DNA from 2 places in the Heyndrickxia sp. FW510-T9 genome. Region 1 is predicted to be linked to the other one. Evidence: riboswitches for the same ligand, from Rfam matches in the RefSeq annotation. Region 1 holds a riboswitch; the other holds the start of a gene.

Region 1 (5,458 bases):
CGATCGATGATAAAATAAACGATAATGGATCAAGGTTAATATTCACTTTTTCCTTTTTATCTTTTAAAAGGAAGAAGGCAAGGATTACAACCAAAATAGCTATTGGCATCACGACATGGAAAAGTGTTCTCCAAGAGTAGTGCTCTACAATCCATCCAGACAAAGTAGGTCCAATTGCCGGAGCAAAAACCATTACTAATCCAAATAACCCCATTGCAGCTCCCCTTTTTTCAATAGGGAATGAAGTTAACATCACATTCATTAATAATGGCATCATAATAGCTGAACCTGATGCTTGAACAAGACGTCCAACAAGAAGAACCCAAAATTCTGGTGAAAAACCAGCTACAATTGTACCTATCGTAAATAAACTCATTGCGACTAAAAATAGTCTACGGACTGAATACCTTTGAATAAGAAATGCTGTTGCGGGGATCAAGACCCCATTCACAAGCATGTAACCTGTAGCAAGCCATTGTACTGTTGGCATGGTAACATCAAAGCTTTTCCTAATAGACGGTAGTGCAATATTTAATAGTGTTTCATTTAATATAGAAATAAACGCTCCAATTAAAAGAATGACAATAATCCCATATGGAGGTTTTTTCGTCTCTAAAGTTGTTTCCACTTCTTATCTCCCCTCAATGAACCAATAGTCCATTTTTTTATACAAATCGTTAAAGCATAATGAATATATTAAACCCATCGTTCTATTTTTGCAACTAAAAATTCCTGTCATTTATTAGGTTTGTTTTCAATATTCATTTACGATAGTATTAAGTTAGACCATGAGTCTAATTTTATTTTAAGGTGATTTAAATGAATGATCGAAAGCAGCATGTCATCAAATTAGCTCATCAGCTATTTATCGAAAAAGGATTTCAATCTACATCTATACAGGATATTTTAGAATATAGTGGTATTTCAAAAGGCACTTTTTATAATTATTTTTCTTCAAAAAATGAATTACTTATGGCTATTTTTCATTCCGTTCAAGAAAAATTAGAAATAGAACGAAATAAACTTTTGATTGGGAAAGAACGATCGAATATTGATATATTTATTAAACAACTCGAGCTGCAAATAAAATTAAATAAACAAAGTAAGCTGTTTGCTTTATTTGAAGAAGTATTTGTATCAAATGACGTTGATTTTAAGGATTTTTTAAAAAAAGCGCAATCATCACAGCTTAATTGGACTTTTCATCGTCTTGTTGATATTTTTGGAGAAAGTAAGAGGCCATACTTGTTAGATTGCACTATCATGTTTACAGGTATGCTACATCATTATTTTCATTATTTCTTTAAGCAAAAACAACCAGGACTTACCATTCATCAAGTGATCCGTTACTGTATGAACCGTCTTTCAAACATGGTTGAAGAAGTAGCATCTAACGGGGATCAATTATATGACCCTGAGCTAATGGCAGCTTGGTTTCCTACTTCTAACGATGACCTTAGAAACTTCAGAAATACTCTTGAACAATCAATTAATGATTTAAAAATAATGATTAGAAAAGATCTTCATGTGGAGCAGCAACAGTTGAAGTGGATAGAATTACTGGACTTTGTTCAGGAAGAAATGCTGCAATCTAGGCACCCTCGCCACTATTTGGTTGAAAGTGCTCTCGATTCTTTAGCAAATGAGAAAGCAGAGCCGATTTCGAAGGAGTATAACAGGTTGAGAAAGTTTATTCATGCTTATTTTAGTCAAGCGAATCTCTAATTCTATCGAATGGATTCCTTGTAATTTCCATGTTAATCAGATCGAAAGGCAGCTTGTTCGCTACAAGCTGCCTTTCTTATTCAAGCTTTAATCTCAACCGGTTTACGAATATTTTTCTCTTTATACATGTTTTGATCAGCCCTAATAAATAGTTCATCCATCTTCCCAATAGATGAGACTTCATAAGCATAACCAATTGAAATTTTAATCATGAAATTAGGATGTTTCATATTGTAGTTTGCAACTTCTTTTCGTAAATTTTCTGTAAAATCGCACAAAGAAATAAGATCGATTTTCGTTAACAGAAAGGCAAATTCATCTCCTCCGATTCTTGAAAGCAGAACCGTTTCATTGGAAAAACTATCAAGTAGTTTCGATGTTTGAATGATCAATTTATCACCCATTTGGTGCCCATAATTATCATTCATCCATTTCAATTCATCCAGATCACATAATATGATAGCAACGGATTCATCTGTTTCTTCATTATAAATTCTCTTCTGCTTTTCAAAAAAAGTACGATTATATATACCTGTAATTGCATCATGTTCAATTTTATATTCTAGTTCCTGTTGTAAGAGTACTTTTTCATCGATATTTCGAATAATCCCCTGAATGGCAACGATTTCGCCGTTCATGTATATCGGGGTTGAATATTCCTCAAACCATTTGTACATACCATGTTGATCCTTCCATCGCATAACAATCGGTTTATTAAAATCAATTTCTCCAGATACTTTTTTCTTTAAAATATGAGAGTCATCAGGATGAATAATTTCGAAGACTGTGTAAGGATTTTTTATACTATCTTTTACAAGATTAGGTCGCAACATATCATCTAATGCAGGACTTATATATCGATATTTCAGCTGTGGTTTTACATCGCAATAATAAATAATGTCTTTTGAACTTTCCACTAGATTGTAGATCCGTTTTTCATTTTCTGTATTCTCGTAAAATCTTTTCAATACCTTTCTTTTTAACGGTTCTGAATAAATCACTCCGATGATAAGTCCAACAATGCCAATACCAAAGCCTATCATGCCTTCTCCCCCAAGATTGTTTAATGGCATTACTTATTAAATGGTACTTTTCGTAATTTGTTTTAAATTCTTAACAAGGTTTACCTTTCGGGGCATCTTTTCTAAAAAAATGTATTCATTTAAAAAAATATAGTCAATACCAGAGGCTTCTATATACAAAAACAATAAAGTTTAAGAAAAGATCCTTATAAATAGAAAAGAGGTAGTCCGAAAACGAAACTACCTCTTAAAGTATTTTCTCATTTTTCGGTAACCCGGCTACCATAGTAATTTACCTTAGGCCCGTAGCTTTGCGTCCTTATTTTTCAATAAGTTTGCCATTATCGTTATTTTAATTATTAGTATATTTTAATTATATACTTTTTAGGAAAAATTATCAATTTTTTTACCAAAATAATGCACATTTTATAGTACTTTAGGATTATAAATTTTTTTCCATATTTTTTTACAAAAAATGCATCATTTTATAAAAATTGCAGAGTATATAAATATTCTATTAGAAAAGGAGATGAACTACGTGTTAATCAAAATGAAGGCATTATTAATAGTGCCACTATTCTTACTCATTTTAGGGCTTCCTGTTCATGCAGAACCACTAAATGCTGATCACCAAAAACAGGCTGTTAAGCTAACAAAGCAACAACAAGCAGAATTAACTAAAATGCATCTTGATATACTAAGTAAGAAAAAACAGCTTATTATAAAGTATATGGAATACGGTGTTCTGCCAAAAGAAAAGGGCAATAAGATCCTTGAAATGATAGATGAGCATTCTAAAGAAATAAAAGAACATGGTCCTCTCACTCACTGGGATAAAATGCATCACCACCATCATCACGATCACGACCATGATGATGATGACGATTAATGAATAGACTTACAAAAAAAACCAATGTTTCATTGGTTTTTTTATTTTTCGGGTGTCTAGCACTATTAAAGATATCTGATATAAATATAGACCATGGAAATCGCGACACTGATGAACATAATTGGTAGTCCGATGAGGGCAAATTTGATAAAGGAAATCTTATAGCCTTCCTTCCCAGCCATACCGGCAACAATGAGGTTGGCGCTCGCACCAATTAATGTTCCATTGCCTCCAAGGCATGCGCCTAAAGCTAAGCTCCACCAAATCGGCTCCAAATCATGAATGCCAAGGGTCCCCATTTGTTCAATTAGCGGAATCATGGTTGCAACAAAGGGAATATTGTCCACAAATGCTGATGCTATCGCACTTAACCAAAGAATCAGAAAGGATGTAGCCGTCTCCTGTCCACCAGTTAAATTAATTGCATACGAAGCAACCTTTGCAATAACTCCCGTCTCGACAAGACCTGAAACAAGGACAAAGAGCCCGATAAAGAAGAAAATAGTAGTCCATTCCACTTTAGTTAATGCATTTTCAAGATAACTTTCTCCCGCCATTATTAATAAAAGAAATGCACCCATTAAAGCAATTGTTGCTGATTCAACACCGATTATTTGGTGTATAAAGAAACCTATGATCGTTAGTCCCATTACCGCTAACGATTTTATCATGAGCGTTCTATCCGTAATTTCATCTCTTTCATTAAGCTGCATAATCCTCTCTCTTATCTCATCTGTGACATGAAGCCCCTTTCGATAAAAGAGTATCAATAATATCATGGTAACTACCATGATCAGCATCACGATAGGAGCCAAATTTGTAATGAAATCCATAAAGGTGATCGATTCAACAGCGCTACCGATCATTATATTTGGCGGATCTCCGATCATCGTTGCCGTTCCACCAATATTAGACATCAGTATTTCCGAAATAAGAAATGGCATCGGATTAATACTAAGCTGTCTTGTGATACTAAATGTTATGGGAACCATGAGGAGCACCGTCGTTACATTATCTAGAAACGCCGAACCGACCGCTGTGATGATTGATAAAACAATTAAAATGGAAAGCGGTCTTCCTTTTACTTTTTTGGCGGACCAAATGGCAATAAATTTAAAGACTCCTGTTTCAGCTGTAATCGAAACAATAATCATCATCCCAATTAACAAACCGATTGTATTAAAATCAATATGATGAATAGCAGATTCTTGATCCACGATCCCAAGTAAAACCATTAATCCGCCACCAATCATGGCAATAATGGTTCGATGAATCTTTTCTGAAATAATTAACCCGTAAGTTAATAGAAAAATAATAACAGCAAAAATCGCTTCGTTAGGCATATACATCCCCTTTTCTTACTAAATACAATGTTATTTTTTATCAATAAAATAAAATCATTCCTAAAAAACGCAAAAAGGAGCCCTATATGACAGGCTCCTCCAATATTACACGTTCATATTCAATTATCATTAATGGTATCAAAAAATTCCACTTTTTGCAACAATTAACCATTCATATATGATATTGTTAAAGTTGGATACACTAGAAGGTTATCCCATTTTCATAAGAATTAAGCAAAAGGGAAAAATACATAAAAATTGTTGATAATCAGGAGAGGATTAGAAATGAAGAAAAAACAATTTGCTGTTTTTGGATTAGGTCGCTTTGGCGGAAATTTAGTGAGGGAGTTTAACAAATTATCAACTGAAGTACTCGCTGTAGATAAAGATATTGATAAAGTGAATGAGCTTGCACAATTTGCAACTGCTGTAGTGCAAGCAAATACAATTGATGAGATAACTTTAAAAAACTTAGGAGT
Region 2 (5,458 bases), on a different contig from region 1:
AATGTTTTCTTCGGTTAAATGCAAAGCAAGCTGATTAAAGAAAGCAGTTGGCACAATAATATTTGTAGCCTTTATTCTTTCTACCGCATTTGCAAATTCCTCGATAGATATACGTTCCATTTCAGAAAGCAAATGGAGCCTGGCACCTGAGAACAAGGACATAAATGTCTCTCCCACAGAAGGATCAAAGCTATAGGAGAAAAATTGAGTTATTACATCATCCTCAGTACATTCATATACTTCTCGTAAAGAGGCAACTAAATTAATAACCCCTTCATGTGCAAGCAGTGTTCCTTTTGGTTTTCCGGTTGACCCCGAAGTATAAATCACATATGCCAAATCATTTGGTTTAATATCCAAGTATATGTTTTCCTTAGAATACCGATCCATTGAGTGATCAACAAAAAAGACGTTTCGATCTATTTCATCATCCGCTATTAGTTCATTAAGAAGCTCTGAATAGTTCCGCTTTGTTAGTATAAAGGACGCTTCCGCATCTGCAAGCAAATATTTGCAGCGCTCTTTCGGATAAGTTGGGTCAATGGGAACATAAACTCCGCCCGCTTTTAAGATTCCTAATATACTTATGACGGTCTCCATGCTTCTTTCCATCAAAATGGCTGCAAACGCTCCTTTTTTGAGTCCATTTGCAATTAGCATATGCGCCACTTGATTCGATTTCTCATTAAGCTCTGCATATGTTAAATACCCCTCTGATGAAGATACCGCAATAAGATTAGGATATTTTTCAACAGAATGATAGAACATTTGCGGTATCGCCATATTTTTTTCATATGGTGAGCTCGTGTTATTTAAACGGTTATAAATATCTTTTTCGACTTCCGACAAAATGTTCATGGAACGGAATTCCCCTGATAAATCTTGCTGAACGAAAAAGTTTAATATATTCATATATTGTTCGATAAAGCGTTGAATTGAAGAAGCATAGAATACATGAGTATTGTACTCAATTTTCAGCATAAATTCTTGATCCTTCTGAAAAACGTTCCATTTTAAATCTGTTTCGTACGTAAACCTTTCACCAGCAGCTGAATTACTTCTAAATTCGGCATTCATCTGAAAAATTGCTGGATAAACTTTTGGTCTACTAATATCTCTTTCTTTTAAAATCTCTGTTACATCAGGCAATACTGAGTGTTGTTCAATATCCATTGCCAATTGCTTATCTACAGCCTTTAACAGCTCCATTACAGAATTCAGTGATGCAAACGATAGTCGAAACGGTAATAATATAGGAAGCTGGTCTTTTTCAATAGTAACGGCATTCCCAATCAAAATATCTTCTTCATTTGAGTTTAAGTACAGCCAAATCATATAAGCGGACAGATAAATAGAAGGGATGCTTATACCTTGTATCTGCGAAAATTCCTTTACTTTACCTGCAAGCTCTTCATTTACTCTTGCTTCCGTTACATCTCCATTAAACTGATAGGAGGATGTTCTTGAAAAATCAATTGGCAAGTCTAGAGCTGATGTATATTCAGCAAGTCGCATCAACCAATATTTCTCATCTAAAGAAGTTTTATTTCTTATTTCATTTCCGTTTTTCATATACCTTCATCTCCATTTCTATCTATGTTGTACGATGGTTTATGAATTGTGATTATCATTTAGATGAAAGTTTCCAACAGTAGACTGCAATTCATCTGATAGTTCTTTCAACGCTTGTGCTTCTTTCGAAATTTCTTCAATTGTTTCCAATTGAGAAATCGATTCCTCTGCAACAGCTTTTGTATTATCTCTTGACCTACTAGAGATATCTTCCATTTGTTGCACGGATTGCGTGACTTCCTCTGTACCGGCAGAAACCTCCTCAAATGTTGCGGAAACCTCTTGAATTTGATCCGTTACCTGATGAATAGATTCCACGATTTCTCCAAATGCCTTATCCATTTGATTTACATTTCCTAGTCCATTTTCGACTTCCTTAACGGCTTTATCCATAATATTGACAGACTCAAGAGTTTCTCCTTGTATTTGGGTAATAATTCCAGCTATTTGACGAGCAGACTCCTCTGATTGCTCAGCAAGCTTTCTAACTTCGTCAGCCACCACAGAGAACCCTTTACCATGTTCTCCAGCTCTAGCCGCTTCAATGGCTGCATTTAACGCTAATAAATTCGTTTGTGCAGATATTCCGGTAATAATCTCAACAATTTTCCCAATTTCATCTGAACGGTCACCTAGTAGCTTGACTAACTTAGCCGATTTATTAACGGTTTGACTAATTAATTCCATTTGACTCACTGTTTCCCTTGTTACGCTGTTGCCTTTTTCCGCCTCTTGTGTTGTTTTTAAAGAAGTTTCAGAAATTACTGATGCAGACTCTGCTACACGCTGGATAGCGATACTCATTTCTTCAATAATTTTTGTACTTTGAGTGGCACGATCTGCTTGAGTATCGCTTCCACTAGCAATCTCCTGGATTGAACTAACAATTTGATTATTTGAATTTGAAAGTTCCTCCATATTAGAGGAAAGCACTTGTGAGGAATTCACTACTTGACCTGAAACCTTCTTTACACTCAAAATAATGTTCTTTAGATTTTCTATCATCAAGTTATAATTTTGAATTAGTTCGCCCATTTCATCTTTAGACTTTACAGGCATAGGTTCGACTTGTAATTCGCCTTTTGCTACTTTCTTCGATAAACTTGAAAGCTGTTGAATAGGTGCAAACTTCCTCTTTACAATAAAATACATTCCAATACCGGAAATAAGAAGAATGGCGATGGTTACGTACAAAACAATTAATACCTCAGACCATGCTTTTCCAGTTACCTTTGATACGTCATAATCAATGGCTACTAGTGCAAGGACTGTCCCGTTATTATCAATAATTGGGGCTAAACCTGTTTTGTAAAGTCCGTATTTATCTCCATATATATCTGTGGCTGTAACATTTTTTGTACTAAAAGCTTTATCAATAGCTGCTAAATATTGAGGTGATAATCCCAGTGATTGAAGCTCTTGATTATATTTAACACCTGCCTTAAGTAGACTGGTAGAAAGACCTGGGGCATAATATTTATCCCCAACCTTAGATATTAAATTTACATTCGTAATAATAGACGATTGGTCGTTAATCTTATCCATTTCTTTTGTAGCAAGTACAACATCAGGGTTATTTTCATTAGGTTGTTGAAGAATAGATTTCACCATATTTTTATCCATCGACTGGGCTAAAATAAGGGATGAATCATGAAGTGAATTACTCATATCCTTTAAATTACTTTGTTTTATGATGTAATAAGCAAGCCCAACCGTTAGCAATCCTAAAATACAAAGAATTGTAACTAAAAGGAGGGAAAATTTTGTACTCATTGAAACATTTAGTTTTCTTTTTGTAGTCATACTCAATCTCCTTTATACAAATAGTAAAATACCTTTTTTGCGAAAATAAAAAAGCGTTCCCTCTTAGGAACAGCCATTGCCTAGACAAACTAAATACAGACATGCATAAAGTTAGACGGCAACTGGCTGGCATGATGTATGGAGAACATTTTAGCCCCTTTAGCTTTGTGTCACCATTTTTCAACGGTTTTACCCTTTTATATACTCGAAATCAATTTTGTCAACGAGTAAATATTACCATGAATAATTTATAAATCAACAAAAAAAAGACAATTTTCTACAATTATTTTACTTTCATTAGTAACATTATCCTATATTTCTTCAGAGCTATTTATAAATAGTGGAGACTACGGAGGAGTTAAAGGAAGATTGTAAAAAAAAGAGACTTTAATAATCCATACTTACAAGGGACATAGATCCCAGTCCCCTGCAATTATTTCTTAAAAAGCTCATCGACAATCGGATACGTAAAAAAGAGACAACTGCTGCTGCAGGTAAAACTGTCTAGAAGCAATTACTGAACAGCTTCACCGCTACAATATTTGCAAGAATTAATAAACCAACAGATAATCCATTTAAATATTACAACATATTAACGATTATCCACTTTCTCTGGGTATAAATCATGATTCATTAAGCGAAAAGTGGCCATTTCCTCATACTTCGTTCCCGTTCTTCCATAATTACAATATGGATCAATGGAAATACCGCCACGAGGCGTAAATTTCCCCCACACTTCAATATAGCGTGGATCTAAAAGCTTAATCAGATCGTTCATTATGATGTTCACACAATCCTCATGGAAATCTCCATGATTTCTAAAGCTGAATAGGTAAAGCTTCAGTGATTTACTCTCGACAATCTTTTTGTCTGGGATGTAGCTGATGTACATAGTTGCAAAGTCTGGCTGGCCGGTTATTGGCACTACTCATATGAGCAGATGGACTATATCATATTCTTAATTAACTACGATATTAAATTAAGAATCCTCGCGCTTCCATCAAAAAAATGATGTACTCTACTACCTTCCACAAATACTACTTTTACTCGCTTCGTATTTGTGTGGTTTCGATAGTCTCTGCACCTTCCTCAATATTGAGGCTTGGCTCAGGATTAGAATTATATTCTTGGAGTAGATGCATTAATTTCTTCTCTTGATTGATTCTTTCTTCAAAGTTTTCTTGGCGATGTATATCTGTATGGCAGGTAGGGCAAAGACATTGGTAAAGTTTATCAAAGTGAAGTTTATGAAATCGATGAAGTTCCATAATTACTTCCATTGTATTTAATCTTCGTTTCTCATCTAAATGCTGGCATATCGTACCGAATATTCTTGAGAATGAAAGTAGGTGATGTCCATTGCATTTTAAGGTCACTAGACCACATTTTTCACAAGTATAACCTCGTTCATTTATAATGAACCGATTCCACATATTAAGTACATATCTTGCAACTATTTGTCTGTTAATCTCTTTATAAACAGTTTGGCTTTGAAAGCCACCTTTCCAATTCGAATTTCCAGTTCCTTTCCGTTGGTGGGATAGGTTTTCTTTAAATTCTTCTGACCTCCGAATATTCTTTAGTGACTTCGATCGTTTTACCTTAATGAGCCTTGCTTTTTCTTCACCGTGTATTTCTTCAAGATTCTTATTTGTAAAAAGTTTATCTGCTTTTGCCTTATTTGCAATGGAATACCGATTTCGTTTTCTTTGATCAATTTTCTCCGAACACTCTTTTCCAAAATGTTCAATAATCAATCCCTTTTGTGAATGTTTGGGTAGCCCATGAATTGATCTCCATCTTTCTAGACTTGTCCAATCTACTTTAAACTCTTTCGCCATTTCATTTATACTTTTTCCATTATAGATAAATTGTTCAGTAAACCAGTTTTTATCTCTCCAAGGATATGAAGAATACATAATATACCTCCCAGATATAGAACGTTCGTTCTTATATATTATATAATTCTACATAATCATTCAAATTCCTTCCCTGAATTCACGAGGTTTAATCGACAGTGTCGCCACTGAAGTGTGCCCCTATTGACACAGGCTAGTAAACTCCGGACAGTTAAACTTCACAA

Evidence for each region. A riboswitch is a leader RNA that binds a small molecule or an ion and turns the genes downstream of it on or off. The one in region 1 is predicted to bind cyclic di-GMP.
Region 2: linked by a shared signal. The riboswitch ahead of AC3WJF_RS08735 (methyl-accepting chemotaxis protein) and the one ahead of AC3WJF_RS02295 (sensor domain-containing diguanylate cyclase) in region 1 are both predicted to bind cyclic di-GMP.

Annotation. Positions count from the first base shown of each region.
Region 1 is NZ_JBYSWK010000002.1:200,770-206,227, forward strand. Features, by position in the region: gene AC3WJF_RS02285 (DHA2 family efflux MFS transporter permease subunit) at 1-628, opposite strand, end outside; gene AC3WJF_RS02290 (TetR/AcrR family transcriptional regulator) at 820-1,725, shown strand; gene AC3WJF_RS02295 (sensor domain-containing diguanylate cyclase) at 1,806-2,768, opposite strand; cyclic di-GMP riboswitch class I at 3,014-3,097, opposite strand; gene AC3WJF_RS02300 (DUF2680 domain-containing protein) at 3,286-3,636, shown strand; gene AC3WJF_RS02305 (ArsB/NhaD family transporter) at 3,702-4,979, opposite strand; gene AC3WJF_RS02310 (potassium channel family protein) at 5,265-5,458, shown strand, end outside.
Region 2 is NZ_JBYSWK010000012.1:91,410-96,867, forward strand. Features, by position in the region: gene AC3WJF_RS08730 (non-ribosomal peptide synthetase family protein) at 1-1,572, opposite strand, end outside; gene AC3WJF_RS08735 (methyl-accepting chemotaxis protein) at 1,612-3,375, opposite strand; cyclic di-GMP riboswitch class I at 3,490-3,579, opposite strand; partial or broken gene queF (preQ(1) synthase) at 3,968-4,297, opposite strand; gene AC3WJF_RS08745 (hypothetical protein) at 4,419-5,294, opposite strand; partial or broken gene AC3WJF_RS08750 (preQ(1) synthase) at 5,421-5,458, opposite strand, start outside.